Regions from separate parts of the Oceanobacillus sp. FSL W7-1309 genome, predicted to be linked through region 2. Evidence: riboswitches for the same ligand, from Rfam matches in the RefSeq annotation. Region 2 holds a riboswitch; the other holds the start of a gene.

Region 1 (9,415 bases), 350 kb from region 2:
AAGAAAGGTGAATATCTGCAATTTTTAATCGGTGAATTAGAAATGGAAAAACCACGACTCTTTTTAGTAGAAAGTGTTCTCATGTCTTTGTCAAAAATAGTTGATGAACGAGAAGTAATTGGCAATGAACGACAAGTCTTCCAGCTGCTATGGACTTTCATTGAAAAAATTAAAGAAGCAGAAGCGGAAAAATAACTTCTTTATGTGAAATAATTAGATTAGTTTAATTATGTTGATTCAAAGGAATGATAATGATATAGGATTAAAATCGACTACTGTAAGGGAGATGCATATGAGCAGATTACTACGAAGACTTATTCGATATGGTCCGATTCTTTATCCAATCATTAGAAAACTGTGGAAAAATCGGAAAGCTAAAAGAAACTATAATTAATTGTTGTAGAGGTGGTTCAAATTGGGCCGCCTCTAAAATATTAATGGAGAGCTGGCTATCATTTTTTAGACAATCATCAATTCTCCTTGTTATAATTAAGTATATATTGGGATAATACATGCCGCAGAAAAAGCGAGGAAATGACATGCAATATACGATAAGGAACATGACAGAAACGTATGCGATTGAGGTTCTTTGCTGGAAATATGAACGACCATATAATTTCTATAATCAAGTATTAACAAGTCATGCAATTATGGAATTGACGGGAAATAAATACTATGTTGTCTTTGACCGATACGATGTGTTGATAGGATTTTTCTGTGTTGGAGCTTCTGCTAAGGTGCCTGCTGGCTATCCACGTGGTGCATATCAAGAAGCTTGTGTAGATGTGGGATTAGGTATGAAGCCAGCATTTACTGGAAAAGGGCTTGGCTTTTCGTTTTTTTCAGCTATTCTTGATTTTGTAGCAGAAAACTATGAAGGAATAGATATAAGACTAACCGTTGCTACCTTTAATAAACGAGCCATTCGTCTTTATGAAAAAGCGGGCTTTGTTGAGCAAACTAAATTTCAAAGTGAGCGGGCCGAGTTTAGTACCATGATCAAGCGGATAGTCTAGCTGGGGAAATTTTATTTCTTTGGCATAAGACCAGATGAAAAATAAACCGGCTATGAACGCAGGCGATGCATCATAACCGATTCATATATTAAAATCCAAGGTCTTCGATTTGATTTTGGAGTTCAGTAATCGTTTCAATCGTTTGGAATAATTCCGATTCCTCTAGCTTCTCAACAGCTACTTCTCCATTTTGAATAACATTTGATGTAATGTCCAAGAGTTGTTGATTTTTTTCTGTGAAATTTTGATGCAGACCTTCTGCGAGTTCAGGAACATCTATGGCATTAAAATCAGCAATGGATTCCTCTAAGGCTATGAAATGACTTTTCAAATCTTCTTGTACTGCCGGGTCGGAAACTGCTTGATCTACAAGTCCTGGAACCTCTTCTGTAAAGTTGCTCAATTCATTTAAATACTCCGTTGCCTCTGTTGCATAGTCCAATGTATTATTCGTCTCCTCAATGAAGGAACAACCGGAAAGTACGGTCGATATTAATAAAAGCATTATTAATTTTTTCATATGAATCTCCTTTCAACTAGATTTATTTTAGCCTATTTTCTACAATAATTAAACATTACATTTTGTAAACGCTTTATTTTCATATCTGAAATAACAATTATTTTGAGTGAAAGCTGAAAGTGAGTTCGAGAAGTCACATTACTTGAATATATGACCTGAATTTGATAAACATATAGTTATGTAATTAAAGTATTACAATAAGATACGTAACTATAGATGGAGGAATTATAGAATGAAAATTGTTGCGATGGTAGGAAGTAACCGTAAAGAGTCCTATAACATGAAGCTTGTTCAGTTCATGCAGAATAGATATGCAGGAAAAGTTGATATTGAAATTTTACCGATTGATCAGCTGCCGATGTATAACGAAGATGACGAACTAATTCCGCCAGAGGTTGTAAAAGAAATCCGTGCGAAAATAATGGCAAGTGATGGAATCTTATTTGCAACTCCAGAATACAATGGCTCTATTTCTGGAATGCTAAAAAATGCAATTGATTGGTTTTCTCGTGTAGAAAAAGTAATGGTGAAAAAGCCAGCAATGATTGTTGGAGCTTCAATGGGGGCGTTAGGTACAGTGAAAGCACAACTGCATTTACGTCAAATTTTGAATGCGCCAGGAGTAGCAACATTGACATTGCCTGGAAATGAAGTTTTTGTTGGCTCTGTTCATGAAAAAATTGACGCACAAGGGAATCTGACAGATGAGCCAACAGTTCAATTTATTGATTCCGTTGTAACGAATTTTGTTAGCTGGACTGAAAGTTTTAAAGTAACTGCTGATGTAAAATAATGATTAATAGTAAACTCCGCTGCTTGTATCGTATACAAAACAGCGGAGTTTTTAGTTGAAGCTTATGCTGCAAATGGTTTACTGTTGATATTCGACTTCCGTACCACCAGCATACTCGATGTCTAGTTCAACATTCTGCGCGTCAGTTGGGATATTGAAAGCTTCAAGGACAGTACTTAGAACCTCTTCCTTTGGCGTATTTTCATCAAAGTCAAAAGTAGAGAAGATGCTATCAAGCTCTTGCATCGCTTCATCGCCTCGTAATTGAATTCCTTGTGTTTCATTTCGATAGGATGCTTCCGTTTCGTTCGTATCCTGCTCATATTCTACTTCGACAATATCTTCTGTTCCTTCGAAATCTGCTTCTAAATCAAAGCTAGTAAACGCGTAATCGGATTCCGTATCTGTTGTTACATTATCACTGTCATTCGTTGCATTATTATCTGTCGCTGAACCACTGTCTGTATTGCCATTATTTTGATCGTTAGAAGCATTATCTTGATCGTTTGTGGCGTTATTTTCCGTCTCTCCCGCATTATTATCCGCTGGAGGATTTGTATCTTCTTCCGTAGTTCCTCCACATGCTGCAATAAGAAAGGCTAATGTTGTTATTGTTATTAGTACCATAAACTTTTTCATGGTGCTCACTCCTATCTAATAGTTTATACCACTATATTGCCCAAAAGCCTAAAAACTAAACGATGTAAAAGCATTTTGTAACTTTTCACCTACGGTAAGAATCTTAATTGTAGATTTGAATGATAGAACTAGAATATTCTAAGTAATTTGTATCAGGAAGTGATTGTGAATTCTAATGCTTATTAAAAGCCTTGAAAATCGAATGCAGTCGTTTCCAAGGCTTGTTCTAATATTTATTTGTTGTTTGTTACTTTGTTGTAGGCACCATGCATAACTGGGCCAACATATTCATTTAGCTTCCAACCATTAGCAATTGCTGCAGTAACAAAATCCTTAGCAGCAAATACAGATTCCTTTACACTTTTGCCATTTGCTAGATTTGCTGTGATTGCTGCAGCAAATGTACATCCAGCTCCATGATTATATGTGGTATCGACTTTTTCTTTTTCAAGTATTTCAAAGTCTGTACCATCATAAAATAAATCAATCGCTTTTTCATGATCCAGCGCCTTGCCGCCTTTAATGACAACATTCTTGGCACCGAGCTCGTGGATTTTTAATGCAGCTTGTTTCATATCTTCAATTGATTTTAAGGGCTTAGTCTGTGCTAATTGACTAGCTTCAAATAAGTTAGGTGTTGTAACGAGTGCGCGCGGAAGAAGATATTCACGCATTGCGTCTGTATTTTCCGGCTGTAATACTTCATCTTCGCCTTTACAAACCATAACTGGATCTAGTACGAAATTATTAATTTTATATGCATCGATTTTTTCTGCACCAAGCTTAATGATATCAACCGAGCCTAACATACCGGATTTCATCGCGTCTACTCCGACGGATAGAATCGTGTCTAATTGTCTGTTTACAAGATCCAGGTCAATTGGTGTTACGTGATGATTCCATCCCTCTGGATTCATTGTAACGATGCAGGTTAATGCAGTCATACCATATACATCATGCTCCTGAAACGTTTTTAAATCAGCAGCGATACCTGCACCTCCACTTGTGTCCGAACCTGCAAGTGTTAACGTTTTTTTCATTGTCATTGATAGAACCTCCTCTAGAATGCTAATTTTTATTATAGCACTTTTGAAGGGTCTGTCACTAAACACATACTCATGGATTGTTAAAAATAACTTGACGTTTGGTGGTCTAAATCATATTAGTTTGATATGATTAATACAGAAAATAAGAATAAAGGGAGAGAGGTTGTACGATGGATGTTTTTCAAGCGATACAAGAAAGGCGCGAAATTACTGCGTATGTTAACCGTTGCATTCCGAATGAAGTACTAGAAAAAGTCGTGGATGCAGGTTATTATGCACCATCAGGAAATAATCTTCCGTCAAAGTCGTTAATTGTAGTAAGGAATCGTTCTACCTTGGACAGTCTTGCTGCAACAACACCTTATATGAAATGGTTAAAAGAGGCACAGGCGGCGATTGTCGTTACGGGAAAGCCCCAAACAAGTAAATACTGGCTGCAGGATGCATCAATTGCTTGTGCGTTTATTTGGCTCGAAGCAGTTGAGGTTGGGCTTGGTGCAGCGTTTGGAGCGGTTTATCATTCCGAGGATGAGAACGAATCCATCGATAGGGAAAACCATGTGCGAAAGCTGCTTAGCATTCCGGAAGAACACCGTATTGTCGCTATTTTGGGAATGGGGTATCCTCAAGAAGCATTAAAACCGAAAAAACACCTAGCAAGAGAAGAAATTGTACATTATGATACATTTAGCTAAAATGCATGAAACTGTTCTCTAAACATAAGTTTGGACAACAGTTTCTTTGCTTAACATGCAACTATGACTTCCCGTGATTTTGATCTTGATATAGCATATCTATCTTTTTTTGCAAGTCTGTTATTTGCTGCTGCATCAATAGAATCTGCTGATCCATCTGTATCTTTTCCTGATTTACTTGTAGTTCCACTTCTTTTTCCTGTTCGTATGTGATAAAGGAACCAATAACTGCCAAATTACTTCCAATGGTACTAATTAAACCACCTACTAGAATTAGCTTATCACCGAAATTTGCAGGGAGGTCACGATATGAATTTCGCTCCATCTTAATTACCTCCTCAGAATTAAGTTATGTAATAGCGTATGTTTTGTTCGCTTATCCTGCCCATCATTTTGAAAGTAATGCTGTTCTTTTCTTGTGGTTCAAATGCTTGTTTTCTAGATATATCCCTGTTATAATACACATAATAATTAAATACTTTCTTATTTTAGATTTGTAAAGTAAGGGTAGAGGTGCAAAGACCATTAATACTTACATGGAGGAGAATGAGCTCTGAAGAAATGTGAGGAAAGGGGGATTTGCCGAAGTGGAAGAAGACTCATCTTCTGAAGCTGGGCCTGTTATCAAATAGATACGGGACTGTCATATAGGAAACTATATGGAGGGCTATCAAGCTTAGAACGGTAAATAATGTTCTATAAGCGGCAGCGAGCTCTCTCTCGTTGCTGCTTTTTAATTTGGTCCTAAAGCATCAATAAAATATTGGATGAAAAGGGTGTATTGATATGAATTTTGGTAATGTATTAACAGCAATGGTTACTCCGTTTAATGAGGCGGAAGAAATTGATTTTGAACGAACAAAGGGGTTAGTTAATTACTTGATAGCAAACGGTACAGAAGGTTTAGTTGTTGCTGGGACAACGGGGGAATCACCAACACTCTCTAATAATGAAAAAGTGAAGTTATTTCAAACAGTTGTAGAAGAAGTAAATGGAAGGATTCCTGTTATTGCGGGAACTGGTACGAATAATACAAGAGCATCTATTGAATTAACGAAAGAGGCAGCGGCTACAGGTGTTGATGGGATTATGCTTGTTGTTCCTTACTATAATAAACCGTCACAAGAAGGCATGTATCAGCATTTTAAATCGATTGCAGAAAGTACAGCACTTCCTGTCATGCTTTATAATATTCCTGGTAGAAGTGTGGTAAACATGGAATTAGAAACGATTGTTCGACTTTCTAGAATCCCAAACATTGTTTCACTAAAAGAAGCTAGTGGGGATTTAGATAAGGTTTCGGAGATTATAAGCCATACTTCTGATAATTTTACTGTTTACAGCGGGGATGATAGCCTGACATTGCCGACACTTGCTGTAGGTGGAACTGGGGTTATTTCTGTAGCATCACACATATTAGGTAATGAGATGCAAGAGATGGTAAAGCTTTTTCAGAATGGTGATGTAGCTAATGCCAGTGCTATACACCGACATATTTTGCCAGTAATGAAAGCATTGTTTTCAGTTCCAAGCCCTACCCCAGTAAAAGAAGCACTGAACCATATTGGAGTACCAGTTGGTGGTGTTCGTCTACCACTTGTACCATTGACGGAGTCAGAAAGAGCGTCTATTTGTAAACTAGTAGCGGCCTATAAAGTGAAAAACGCAATCGGATATTAAGTTAGAGAAAAGGAGTAAGCAGTGAAGCTTATTCCTTTTTTTGATACCAGGGAATGCTGTGGATAAATACCTTATGACACGATAACGAAGACTTACCGACTTGGGAAGACATAGATTAGTAGCACTTATACTCTGGAGTGAATCACCTGCGCAGGAATGTTCGATAAGTCGAACCTACTCCAAAATATGGGGCGCAGTCCGTACATCAGTGTCAACTTAACAAATATGAAGTCTGACGAAAGCCATTAAAAAATTAACCTCTCTAGACGTATCCATGTATAATAAATTAAGTGGATTAAGTAGCTAACCTTTAATAAAGTGAGGAATGCAAATGAATCGAAAAATTCTCGTATCGTATGATGGTTCAAATCGTAGTAAAAAGGCGATTAAAGAGGCAAAGAATCAGGCGTCAATTACAGAAAAAGCAGAAGTACATGTTATTTCTGTTGTGACACCGGGAATTAAAAGTAACGAGACAGCTATTGCAGGCAACATATCCATGGCAGATGCAGAATTTCTTTTACCGGAACTACATCAAATCAAGAAGGAAATGGAAGCATTAGGAATTGTTACGATAACGGAAATTCGGACGGACTTTTCACAGCGCAACCCGGGGAGAGCGATTTGTGAATATGCTTTAGCTAACGAAATAGATTTGATCATTGTAGGCAATCGGGGGCTTAGTAATATAAAAAGTCTTCTGTTAGGTAGTGTGAGCAATACGATTGTACAGAACGCCAAGTGCCCTGTTTTGATTGTTAAATAGAATGAAGCATAAAGGAGTATGAATATGGCTGAATTAAATTATAAAATTGTAGAAACAATTGCTGTTATTTCGGAGTCGCCAAAAGGATGGACAAAGGAATTGAATGTGATCAGCTGGAATGGTCGCCCACCAAAATATGATTTACGAGACTGGGCACCTGGTAAGGAAAAGATGGGTAAAGGTGTTACTTTAACAGAAGAAGAGATTGTCCAATTGAAGAAAGCATTGGCAAATTTAAACGCGCTTTCGGAATAGAACGATTATCTAAATCACTGACTTTGGGAGATGGCTGATGATTTGGATAAATTGTAATAAAGACAAATGAAAAGTGGGAGATAAAATGAGAGAAATCGTTATTACTCTTGCGGAAATTGTAAATAATATTCATGACATCCTTACAGACATGTTCGGTCTACATATGACAGATAAAGAACTCCATTTTTGGATTATGGGCTTTATGGGAATGACGATTTTCTTCTTTGTCTATATCTTTTTCAAGCTATTGGAAAAGCTTAAATGGAGTACGACGATATTTTCCTTTATCTATACGTTCACCATTATGGTTGTTATCGTTTTTGCAATTGAATTGCAGCAAGCAATTACGAATCGGGGAAACATGGAGTTTGCAGATGCAGTAATGGGACTATGGGGCTTTTTTGTCATGTTTTTCATTTATGCTGTAATTGCATGCGTTATTTACTTTGCTATAAAATTTATTAAGAAGTAGCTGACTGCCCAACAAAGTGAGACTATGCGATCGCTCGTTTTGTTGGGCAGTTTTTACGTGAATTCTACTTCCTCTTTTGGAGACGGTGAAAATTCTCTAACGTAAGGAGCAAGGTTAATTTTATCACCCTTAAAATCGACAACTATGTTAACACCCTAGCTATCCGTTTACTTCGGTATTTTAAATCATGTATACTTATGTGAAGATGTTCACTAAAATAGCTTTCGTTAGGGGGAGAATCAATGAATAGATTGAAGAATATAGCAGCAGAACAGAAAGGAAAGCTCATACTTTTTATTGTGCTTGCGATTCTTTCTGCGTTTGCTATTATCGGTCAAGGTTATTTATTTGTGATAATCATTGATCGTATTTTCCTAAAAGGCTATTCATTTTCAGAAATTAGCCCGTTAATTATAGGCTTAATCGTAGCGCTTTTTTTACGGACAGGACTAAATTATTTGAATGGAAGAGCAGGAGCAAGAATGGCTACTCTTGCTAAAAGAGAGCTGCGCAGGCTGTTTGTACATACATTTTCAAGAAATTCAATGCAAGCTTCATTGGAAGGACAGTCTGGTCAAAAGGTTGGGCTCCTATTGGATACGGTTGATGAAATAGATTCTTATTTTAGCAGCTATATTCCACAAATTATTCAATCAACGATTGTACCGCTTTTCATCCTTGTTGTTATTTTAATGGAACATATGGCAACAGGAATTATTATCCTAGTTACCGCACCATTTATTCCTATATTTATGATAATTATTGGCTTTAATACGAAAGACAAATCCGAACAGCAGCTAGATAAGATGAATGCGTTCTCCGGTACGTTTCTTGATACGCTGCAAGGGTTAACAACATTGAAATTATTTGGACGGTCTAAAGAGCAGGAGAAAACCATTCAAAAAAGCAGCTTAGATTTCCGTGATGCAACGATGGAAGTGCTTAAAATTGCATTTACGAATTCTCTGGCTTTAGAGTTTATTTCTATGCTAAGCATTGGGCTTATCGCGTTAGAAGTTGCTGTTCGAATGATTATTTTTCAAGATATCACGTTTTTTACTGGCTTTTTAATGCTTATTCTTGCTCCAGAGTTTTACACGAAATTAAAGGAGCTAGGAAATTCATTTCATACGGGACGGACGAGCATGGCGGCAGCGAATAAATTAGATATAGAGCTTTCTGCACTGGAAGATGATGAGACACGATGGGGAGAACTACCCTTGGCGAAAAATAAGCCAGTCCATATTAAAGTGAATGAAGCAGGATTTTCTTACAAGGAAGGCGGTTTTGCATTAAAGCATATTAATTTAGAACTCGAAGCTTTTGAGCAGATTGCGATTATCGGAAAAACGGGATCAGGAAAAACGACATTATTGCATATGCTAGCAGGACTAGTCCCGCTAACGGAGGGAATGATTCAAGTAAATGAAACTTCCTTAAAGCAATACAGAGAGAAGGATTGGTTTGACCAATTAAGTTATATTTCACAGAATCCGTATATATTCTCAGGTACGATTGCAGAGAATATTGCAA
Region 2 (9,415 bases):
GGCAAGTTCGCAAAGCTTGTACCTGCAAGTAAGATCCCAGATTTTTATCATGTAATCGATGCACAAAGGAAAGTAGTAACCCCTGGTCTTATTGACGTTCACACCCATTTAGGGATTTCTGAAGAAGGTGTTGGGTTAGAAGGAGCTGATTATAATGAAACGAGTAGTTCCGTTACCCCTAGCTTGCGTGCTATTGATGGAATTAATCCAATGGAAATAGGTTTTGAGGATGCTAGAAAATCTGGTGTTACCACGGCCCAAATCATGCCGGGTAGTGCCAATGTTATTGGGGGAGAAATGGTAATATTAAAAACCGCTGGAAATATTGTAGATGAGATGGTCGTAAAATCTCCATCAGGTATGAAGGCTGCGTTAGGAGAAAATCCGAAACGATTTCACGGTGGAAAAGGAAGAATGCCTGTTACGAGAATGGGTGTTGCTGCACAGCTAAGGGAGAAATTAATCGAAGCACAAAATTATTTACATAACGAGGAGAAGGAACGAAAGCTAGACTTAGAGAATTTAGCGAAAGTATTGAAGAAGGAGATTCCATTACGTGTTCATGCCCATCGCGCGGATGATATTCTGACAGCATTGCGTATCAAACGTGAATTTGATATCGATATGACCATTGAACACTGTACAGAAGGACATAAAATTGCAGCGTTCATAGCTAAACATGACGTGAAAGTATCCGTTGGGCCAACGATGTCTACACGTTCGAAAGTGGAATTAAAGGATAAAGGCTGGACTACAATTAAAACGTTAATGGATGCTGGAATAGCATGCTCGTTAACTACAGATCATCCAGTTGTTGGGATTGACTATCTTGTTACAAGTGCTGTTCATGCAATTCGGAATGGGCTAAGTGAACAGGAGGCACTTCAAACAATCACATTAAATGCTGCAAAACATCTAGGTATTGAAGATCGTGTGGGATCCATTGAGCCAGGGAAGGATGCTGATTTCGTTATTTGGAGTGGGAGTCCTTTTGATTTATTGTCTAAAGCGGAACATGTATATATTGAGGGGGCAGAGGTGTGAACAAATAGTTGTTAATATTTGATTGATTTGTATTACAGATATATAAGGATAGAGCAGTATTATATGGTATCGTAGAAGATAAGAAATAGTTACCAGGTCGGGCTAACTTAGGATGCTCGACCATATTTTATAAAAATCAGCCTTTAACTATGGTTCTGAAAACGTAATACGGTAAAAAATCATCTATAATTAGCAGTGAATTTAGATAGCTATGGTTGCAAACGTAACGAAAGAAGGGATTAAATGGGGAATTCCCTAATGTATGGGCAACTTATTTTAGTAATGGTCATGTGGGGATTTAATGTAATTGCAATTAAAGTGATTGTAGGACAATTTTCAGCAGTGACGATCACTTCTTTTCGCATTTTCTTAGCAGCCGTTGTTGTGTATTTAATCTTATGGGCAAGAAAACAAATACGTTTACCTAAAAAACAAGAATTATCTTACATTATTCTTGTTTCCGTTACAGGGGTAGTTGGCCATCATTTCTTTCTATCGGTTGGGTTGACGCAAACGAGTGCCTCTAATTCAGGTTTGCTTTTAGGGACAGTTCCGTTATTTACTTCCATACTTGCAAGTAAAATGTTAAAAGATAAGCTTTCCTTAATGAGGATAATTGGCATTATTTTTGGTTTGTCCGGTGTTTCTTTCGTTATTCTTGTTGGGAATATAAATGGTTTGACAATGAATATCGGTGATATTTATATTTTTCTTGCAGTACTATCTCAAGCGTTAAGTTTTATCTACATAAAAAAAGCAACAGAAACGATGGGAGCGAGATTAGTTACTGCAACAACTTTATTGATAGGATCATTTTTATTATTTTGTATCAGTTTCGTTTTGGAGCCAGAAGGAATATCGAGCTTGCAGGATGGGACGTTGGTTGGGTGGTCTATTTTCCTTGCTTCCGCTATTTTTGCAACTGCACTTGGTCAATTTCTGTACAATCATGCGATTCAAAATGTAGGGCCAGGGAAAGCATCGATATTTATGAATTTACAACCTTTCTTTGCATTGCTGGGATCTTTTTTATTTCTTGGTGAACAAATTTCAGTTGCTCATTTCTTTGGCTTTATTCTAATTGTAACGGGAGTTATTTTAGGATCTGGTATAATGGATCGGTATATTTATAAGAAGACTTTGACAGGCATTAATATAAGGAAACGTTACGATGACTAAGAAAAAGTATCGTGTTGTTTGTTGCTAAGTTAGTAATTCATTTGATACACAAGGTTTACTCATTCGTACTCGTATAATGAGAAATATTTTCAACAAGATACAATGCGAGTTTCATTCATCAATATGATAAGATATAGATACAATATTACAGATGGTAGGGGTTGTTTTGGTTTTTTTAATATGTTTAACGATTGGTCTGATTACCGCATTTGTTGGATCAATCATGGGGCTTGGCGGGGGAATTATTCTTATACCAACGTTACTGTTGGTTAGCTCGTTTTTAGATAGCTTTTCCTGGGTGACTCCACAATCCATTGTTGGGATTTCTTTAATTGCAATGATTGTTACAGCACTATCCTCAACACTGTCATATGCAAAAGTGAAACGAGTTGATTATAAAACTGGACTTTTATTTCTGACGGGATGTATTCCAGGCGGAGCAATTGGTTCATGGTTAAATCAGTTTGTTGATTCGAAGTCATTTTTATTATATTTTGGCGTATTAATGATCGTTATATCCCTTCTTTTCTTTATTAAAAGGGATCGGAATCCTAAAAAGGAATTCACTGGGGATGAAAAAGGTGTCCGTACATTTGAATTATTCGGAGAAACATATCGATATCGTGTACCGATCTTAGGAGCGTTTGTGCTATCCTTAATTGTTGGGACATTATCCGGGCTTTTTGGAATTGGTGGTGGTTCCATTATGGTGCCGGCAATGATTCTGTTGTTCGGGTTTCCTGCACATATTGCAACCGCAACATCAATGTTTATGATTTTCTTTGTTAGTATTGTTGGTGCTAGTACACATATTGTGCTTGGACATATTGCATGGGAATATGTGTTATTCTTTATCCCAGGTGCTTGGATTGGTGGGAAGTTAGGTGCAAAGGTGAATCAGCTTCTTCCTGGAAAAGTATTGGAATGGGGATTGCGCATCATTCTAATTTTTATTGGATTGCGTATGATTTATCAAGGATTATCCTAAGGGGTTATGTAAATGGAAGAGAAATTCTACTTTTATTATACGAATGATTTACATAGTGATTTTAAACAATGGCCACGTGTTGTGACTTATTTAAAAGAAGCACGAGCGCTACGGAATCAACGTGGTGAATCAAACTGGACAATTGATATTGGAGATCATGTAGACCGATCTCATTCTATAACAGAGGCAACGATGGGAAAAGCGAATGTCAAGCTATTAAATGATGCAGGTTATGATTATGTTACCATCGGCAATAACGAAGGGATTACAATGTCTCATCAGGATTTATACCATTTATATGATGAAGCTGCATTCGAAGTCACATGTGCGAACCTGCATAGTACTGATAACATGCAGCCACCATGGTTACGTCCGACAGTAAATATTGAGACAAAGCATGGTGTGAAAATTGGTATGATTGGTTTAACTGCGCCATTTAATGCCTTTTATGAGCTGTTAAATTGGTATGTTTCACCTGAATTCGAAGTTTTGGATAAGTATATGAAAGATCTAGAGCAATCCGTTGATATAATCATTGTCATGTCGCATCTTGGTATTACCATCGATCAAGAAATTGCAAGAAGGTATGATGCTGTAGATGCGATTATTGGTGGCCATACACATCATTTGCTTCGTAGTGGCGAATATATCAATAATGCTGTGATTACTGCAGCAGGAAAGCATTGCGCTTATATAGGTGAAGTTATTCTTACTTGGGACCATAAGCAGAAAAAATTGGTGAAAAAAGAAGCATATACAGCTGACATTACGCATTTGGAAAAAGATGCTGAAACGGAGCAGACATTACACGTGATGCTAAATGAGGCTAATAGCTTGCTTGGTGAAACCGTTGTACAGATTGACAGTCCATTGACTGTTAATTGGTATAAGGATACACCAATCATGCAGGAGCTGACGAATACAGTTAAGGAATGGACAAAAGCCGATGCTGCGATGTTGAATAACGGTCTGTTATTGGAAAGCTTACCAGTAGGGGCTATCACGTATGGAGATATTCATCGGATTTGCCCACATCCAATTAATCCTGTTGTTGTGGATCTGAAAGGAAATGAATTGATCGAAGTTGTCCGTGTATCATTAACAAAGGAATTTATGCAGCTGGCATTGAAAGGCTTTGGATTTCGTGGGAAAGTACTGGGAAGAATGATGTTTGCAGGACTCCAGGTAGAAACAGGATTTCATAAAAATGGTGAGGAGTATGTGAAACAGGTTCTGTTAGAAAATGGAGAAGAGATCGATCCAGATCGAACATACTATATCGCGACTGCCGATACCTTCACATTCGGCCGTCTATTACCGGAGGTAGCGAAATCGGATTCGAAGCAATATTTTGTCCCGGAATTTTTAAGGGATTTGCTCGCAAAAACGCTTCGTGCTAAATTTCCATATTATTCCTAAGAGGCCGCTGCTTGTGACATGTTGGCCCCTTCATGCATACACATATATGGTACATTGCGAAGGGGGCAATTCATTATGATTACGGTAAATCCACTTGAAGTAGACGGCATGATTTTTATGGCAGTACGTGTTGAGCTTCCAAAAACGAATTTGCTGACGATATCCAATGACATTGGCTATATTATGTGTGCGGCATTGGATGTAGATATTTTTAATGAAGTTCCAAAATTAATGGAGCGTAATGTTATCGCGGGGCGTGCGATGGGTGTGCGAACGATCGATGAATTATTACACGCTCCATTACAGAAGATAACAGATGCTTCAAAAGCTTATGGCTGGGAAGTTGGTATGACGGGTAAAGAAGCTTTGTTAAGAATATCATAATTAATGCAAATGTCTTCCATTAGGGAGGCATTTTTATTATGTTTATAAATTACTTAGTCTACCCCCTGTGGAACAAGCATAGGATTATTCCAGAGGGGGTTCCTGAGTTGAGACATAAAAAACGTTTTCGCAAACGAACAGCATTGCCTCCAGGGAAACATATTTTAATCATAACGATGATTATTTTTGTAGTCTGTGTATTTTTAAGTATGCAATTAATTGATAAACGAATTGAACCAGTTCTAATGCATATAGCGGAAAGAAGAGTCGATGAGTTTGCAACGCGGGCGATCAATTCAGCCGTTCGGTATGTTGAAGATTATAGTTTTGATGACATGGTAAATATTACATATGACAATGAAGGGAATTTTTCAACGTATAACTGGAACAATTCTATCATCAGTGAAATTAATCGAGTCGCAACAGACAGGGTGGAAGAATTTTTCATCAACGTTAACCGCGGTGACCCATTGGAATTTGAAGATCCGCTTACCGAACCATATGAATATAGTGATGGTGCTGAAGATATGGCGAAACAGGATCCGACATTGGTTGAAATCCCTTTAGGGCAGGTTACCGGAAATACGGTACTTGCAAACCTAGGTCCGAAAATACCGATTAATTTCGAGGTTGTAGGGAATGTTCGGACAAATGTTGTACGTGAAATTGAGGAATTTGGTATTAATGGTGCTTGGGTATCGCTTTATATTAATGTAGAGGCGGATGTGCAGATTGTCATCCCATTTACATCCGATGTAACAACAGTTAATACGGAGATATACTTGGATGGTAGTGCCATTATGGGCAAGGTTCCAGATTTCTATGGTGGTGGCAGTGATGGTCCGTCAATTGCTATACCAAAAGACGACTTGCAGAATAACTAAAAATCTAGTATAGTATGGGAGTAACTATGTGTATTCAAAAGGAGGATAAAAAGGACCGAGAAGTTCGAGACAGCGTAGCTTCCCGTACCGGAACGTATGCAATTAATACGTGAGGAACGGAAAAGCAAGCTAACGAAGAAATTCGAAGTGTCACTTTTACCGGACTTTATGAATATCCTTTAACTCAATAATAAACCTTATCAGATCGGTGAGGTAGAGGCGCAAATATTATAAGTAATCCACCGGAGAATGACAACAGTGATGGTTGGTGAAAGGGGTATTTGCCGAAGCGTAATAAGAGTCAAACTTATTATTTGCTGGTACATCTTTGAACAAGAGATGTACTGTCATGCTTAAAGTGAGAGTTCAAAAAAGAGGATAAAAAGGACCGAGAAGTTCGAGGCGGCGAAGCTCCCCGTACCGGAACGTATGCAATTAATACGTGAGGAACGGAAAAGCAAGCCAACGAGCTTCCACAGGATGTGGTGACTTCGACGTTCGACACAGGACGTGTCGGTACTTAGTCGAAGGTCTACTGATCTCGATGTGTCATTTTTACCGGACTTTTTGAACAACCGCTGAAATGGATGTGCATGGAGAACTACTGATCGAGATGGAGGATAACGTATATTGTAATTGTAAAAAACAATGATGGTTATTTTCTGTCATTGTTTTTTTGTGTGCTTTTTTAAGAAGCTAGCACGTACATATGTCGTAAACCAACATTTCATCATCAACTCGTTTATCTCGAAAACCACATCTGAGAAATAATTATGGGGGGATTACAATGGAAGGTACAATTTATTCGATTATTCCAGCATTAATCATGCTGGTGCTCGTTATTACAACGAGGAAAATTTTATTATCATTAGGATCAGGGATAATAATTGGAGCATTATTTATTCATGATTTTAATGTGTTGCAAGCAGTGAAGGAAATTTGGTATGTATTTTATGAAATTTTTGTTTCAGAGGGTGAGCCAAATACTGGGAATCTCCTGTTAATTGGGTTTTTGATATTATTAGGTATGATGACTGCCTTTTTACAGGCATCCGGAGGAAGCAGAGCTTTTGGTGAGTGGATGATGAAACGAGTGAAAACACGTAGAGGTGCACAGTTAATGACAGGCGTTTTAGGACTGATTATTTTTATTGATGACTATTTTAACAGCCTTGCAGTTGGTCAAATTGCAAGACCATTAACAGATCGTCACAAAGTGTCCAGAGCGAAGCTTGCCTATTATATTGATTCAACATCAGCACCGATAACAGTTATTTCGCCTATCTCAAGCTGGGGAGCTTATATTATTGGAATTCTTGGTGGATTGTTTGCTGCCAATGAAATTACAGAATATCAGCCGATTGAGGCATTTATCTGGATGATTCCGATGAATTTTTATGCAATAGCAGCAGTCCTGCTTGTATTTATTGTAGCGTATTTTCAATTTAATATTGGTCCAATGCGTACACATGAAAAACGTGCGATGGAAACAGGAGAGCTTTTGAATCCAGAGCAGAATACGGTTGCAGGGGATTTAGGCGATGTGTTTAAGCCAAATCAAAACGGAAAGGTATACCATTTATTTATACCAATCTTAGTTCTTTTTGCAGCAACAGTTGTAGCTATGATAACAACGGGTATCGCTGCAACAAACGGTAAAGCTACGATTCTTGATGCTTTTGCAAATACGGATGTTAATTTATCACTGGCAATTGGTGGGGTTTCAGCTGTACTCGTTGCATTTATTTTTCACCTCCTTCAAGGTAAGCCAAAAGCAAATGTTGTAAAAATATTTGCTGAAGGGACAAAAACGATGCTTCCGGCTATTTATATTCTCATTTTAGCTTGGATGATCGGTTCGGTAATCGGTACATTGGAAACAGGGACCTATTTAGCGAATTTAGTTAATGATTCCTCTATAGGTGTTAGCTATCTACCGTTAATATTCTTTGTTATTGCAGCGATTATGGCATTGTCTACTGGGTCTTCATGGGGTACATTTGGTATCATGCTTCCAATTGCAGCAGAAGTAATGAGCAATACAAATGTTGAGTTATTACTGCCGGCATTAGCAGCTGTACTTGCAGGAGCTGTATTTGGTGATCATTGCTCACCTATTTCCGATACGACGATTCTCTCCTCAACAGGAGCAGGGGCTAACCATATTGATCACGTATTAACGCAGCTGCCATATGCAATACTTGCAGCAGTTGTAGCAATACTAGGGTTTTTACTGCTTGGATTGACAGGGCAAATTATGCTTTCCTTGGCAGTTACACTTGTATTCCTTTTTGGGATTGTATTTGTATATCGTACTGTTTTAAAAAGTAAAACAGCGGAATAAATATAGGCTGAAAAATTTCTAAGATGTGTGATGACAGTAATGTCATCACACATCTTCTTTTGTTCGTAAGGAAACTATGCAATAAATATATCAGAAAAGAGTAATTATTAAAAACCTTCATAATATAAATAATACAAAGCTTGTATAAAAAAGGGGAGGTTTGGTCATGGAAAATCGTTCTCAGTGGGGGACAAGGGCAGGTTTTATTTTGGCGGCAGCCGGATCGGCTATCGGCCTTGGGAACATTTGGCGTTTTCCTGCAGTTGCCTATGAAAATGGCGGCGGAGCATTTCTGATTCCTTATCTGTTTGCACTGCTCACCGCCGGAATTCCGATTTTGATATTGGAATTTACAATGGGACATAAGTATCGAGGTTCTGCACCATTAACGTTTAAACGAATGCATAAAAAAACAGAATGGGTTGGCTGGTGGGGAGTTGCAGTAGCATTTATTATTTCAACCTATTATTCGGTAATCGTTGCCTGGGCCATATCGTATTCTGTTTTTTCTTTTAATTTAGGGTGGGGAGAGGATACACAAGGATTTTTATATGGCGATTATCTAAATTTAGCAGAAGTCCCAGGACAGATAGGGAATCTGGTTCCTGGTGTATTAATTCCTTTAATCATTGTTTGGGCACTGGTATTAGGAATTCTATTTAAAGGTGTGAAGAAAGGGATTGAAATTGCAAATCGTATTTTTATTCCAGCATTAGTCATTATATTCCTCATCATTGTTATTCGAGCACTAACCCTTCCAGGAGCTATGCAAGGATTGGATGCGTTTTTTGCACCTGATTTCGGCCAAATTTTTTCACCGGATGTATGGATTGCGGCATATGGACAAATTTTCTTTAGTTTATCCATTGCTTTTGCAATTATGATTACGTACGCCAGTTATTTGCCAAAGAAATCAGACATTACAAATAACGCTTTTATCGTAGGATTTGCGAATTCTGGTTTTGAATTGTTAGCGGGTATTGGTGTGTTTGGTATTTTAGGATTTATGGCTTTACAGTCAGGTTTGCCGATTAATGAAGTTGTAAGTGGTGGAGTTGGCTTAGCATTCGTAGCATTTCCAGCAATCATTAATGAATTCACAGCCTTTAACGAACTTTTTGGGGTATTATTCTTTGTTTCGTTAATGTTAGCTGGATTAACCTCATTAATCTC

Evidence for each region. Region 2 has a riboswitch for lysine ahead of NST46_RS19520 (Na+/H+ antiporter NhaC family protein). Riboswitches for the same ligand answer to the same signal wherever they lie in the genome.
Region 1: another riboswitch for lysine. It lies ahead of dapA (4-hydroxy-tetrahydrodipicolinate synthase); the one in region 2 lies ahead of NST46_RS19520 (Na+/H+ antiporter NhaC family protein).

Annotation. Positions count from the first base shown of each region.
Region 1 is NZ_JBBOBX010000002.1:1,749,198-1,758,612, reverse strand. It holds gene NST46_RS21275 (TetR/AcrR family transcriptional regulator) at 1-195, shown strand, start outside; gene NST46_RS21270 (GNAT family N-acetyltransferase) at 540-1,016, shown strand; gene NST46_RS21265 (DUF6376 family protein) at 1,105-1,536, opposite strand; gene NST46_RS21260 (NADPH-dependent FMN reductase) at 1,769-2,329, shown strand; gene NST46_RS21255 (YusW family protein) at 2,408-2,968, opposite strand; gene pdxK (pyridoxine/pyridoxal/pyridoxamine kinase) at 3,202-4,014, opposite strand; gene NST46_RS21245 (nitroreductase family protein) at 4,185-4,709, shown strand; gene NST46_RS21240 (hypothetical protein) at 4,771-5,034, opposite strand; lysine riboswitch at 5,210-5,387, shown strand; gene dapA (4-hydroxy-tetrahydrodipicolinate synthase) at 5,496-6,389, shown strand; gene NST46_RS21230 (universal stress protein) at 6,721-7,155, shown strand; gene NST46_RS21225 (YdbC family protein) at 7,180-7,410, shown strand; gene NST46_RS21220 (hypothetical protein) at 7,496-7,882, shown strand; gene cydD (thiol reductant ABC exporter subunit CydD) at 8,125-9,415, shown strand, end outside.
Region 2 is NZ_JBBOBX010000002.1:1,400,379-1,409,793, reverse strand. It holds gene NST46_RS19550 (amidohydrolase) at 1-1,044, shown strand, start outside; gene NST46_RS19545 (DMT family transporter) at 1,303-2,223, shown strand; gene NST46_RS19540 (sulfite exporter TauE/SafE family protein) at 2,390-3,211, shown strand; gene NST46_RS19535 (bifunctional metallophosphatase/5'-nucleotidase) at 3,224-4,630, shown strand; gene NST46_RS19530 (YunC family protein) at 4,706-5,014, shown strand; gene yunB (sporulation protein YunB) at 5,122-5,898, shown strand; lysine riboswitch at 6,108-6,274, shown strand; gene NST46_RS19520 (Na+/H+ antiporter NhaC family protein) at 6,686-8,242, shown strand; gene NST46_RS19515 (sodium-dependent transporter) at 8,409-9,415, shown strand, end outside.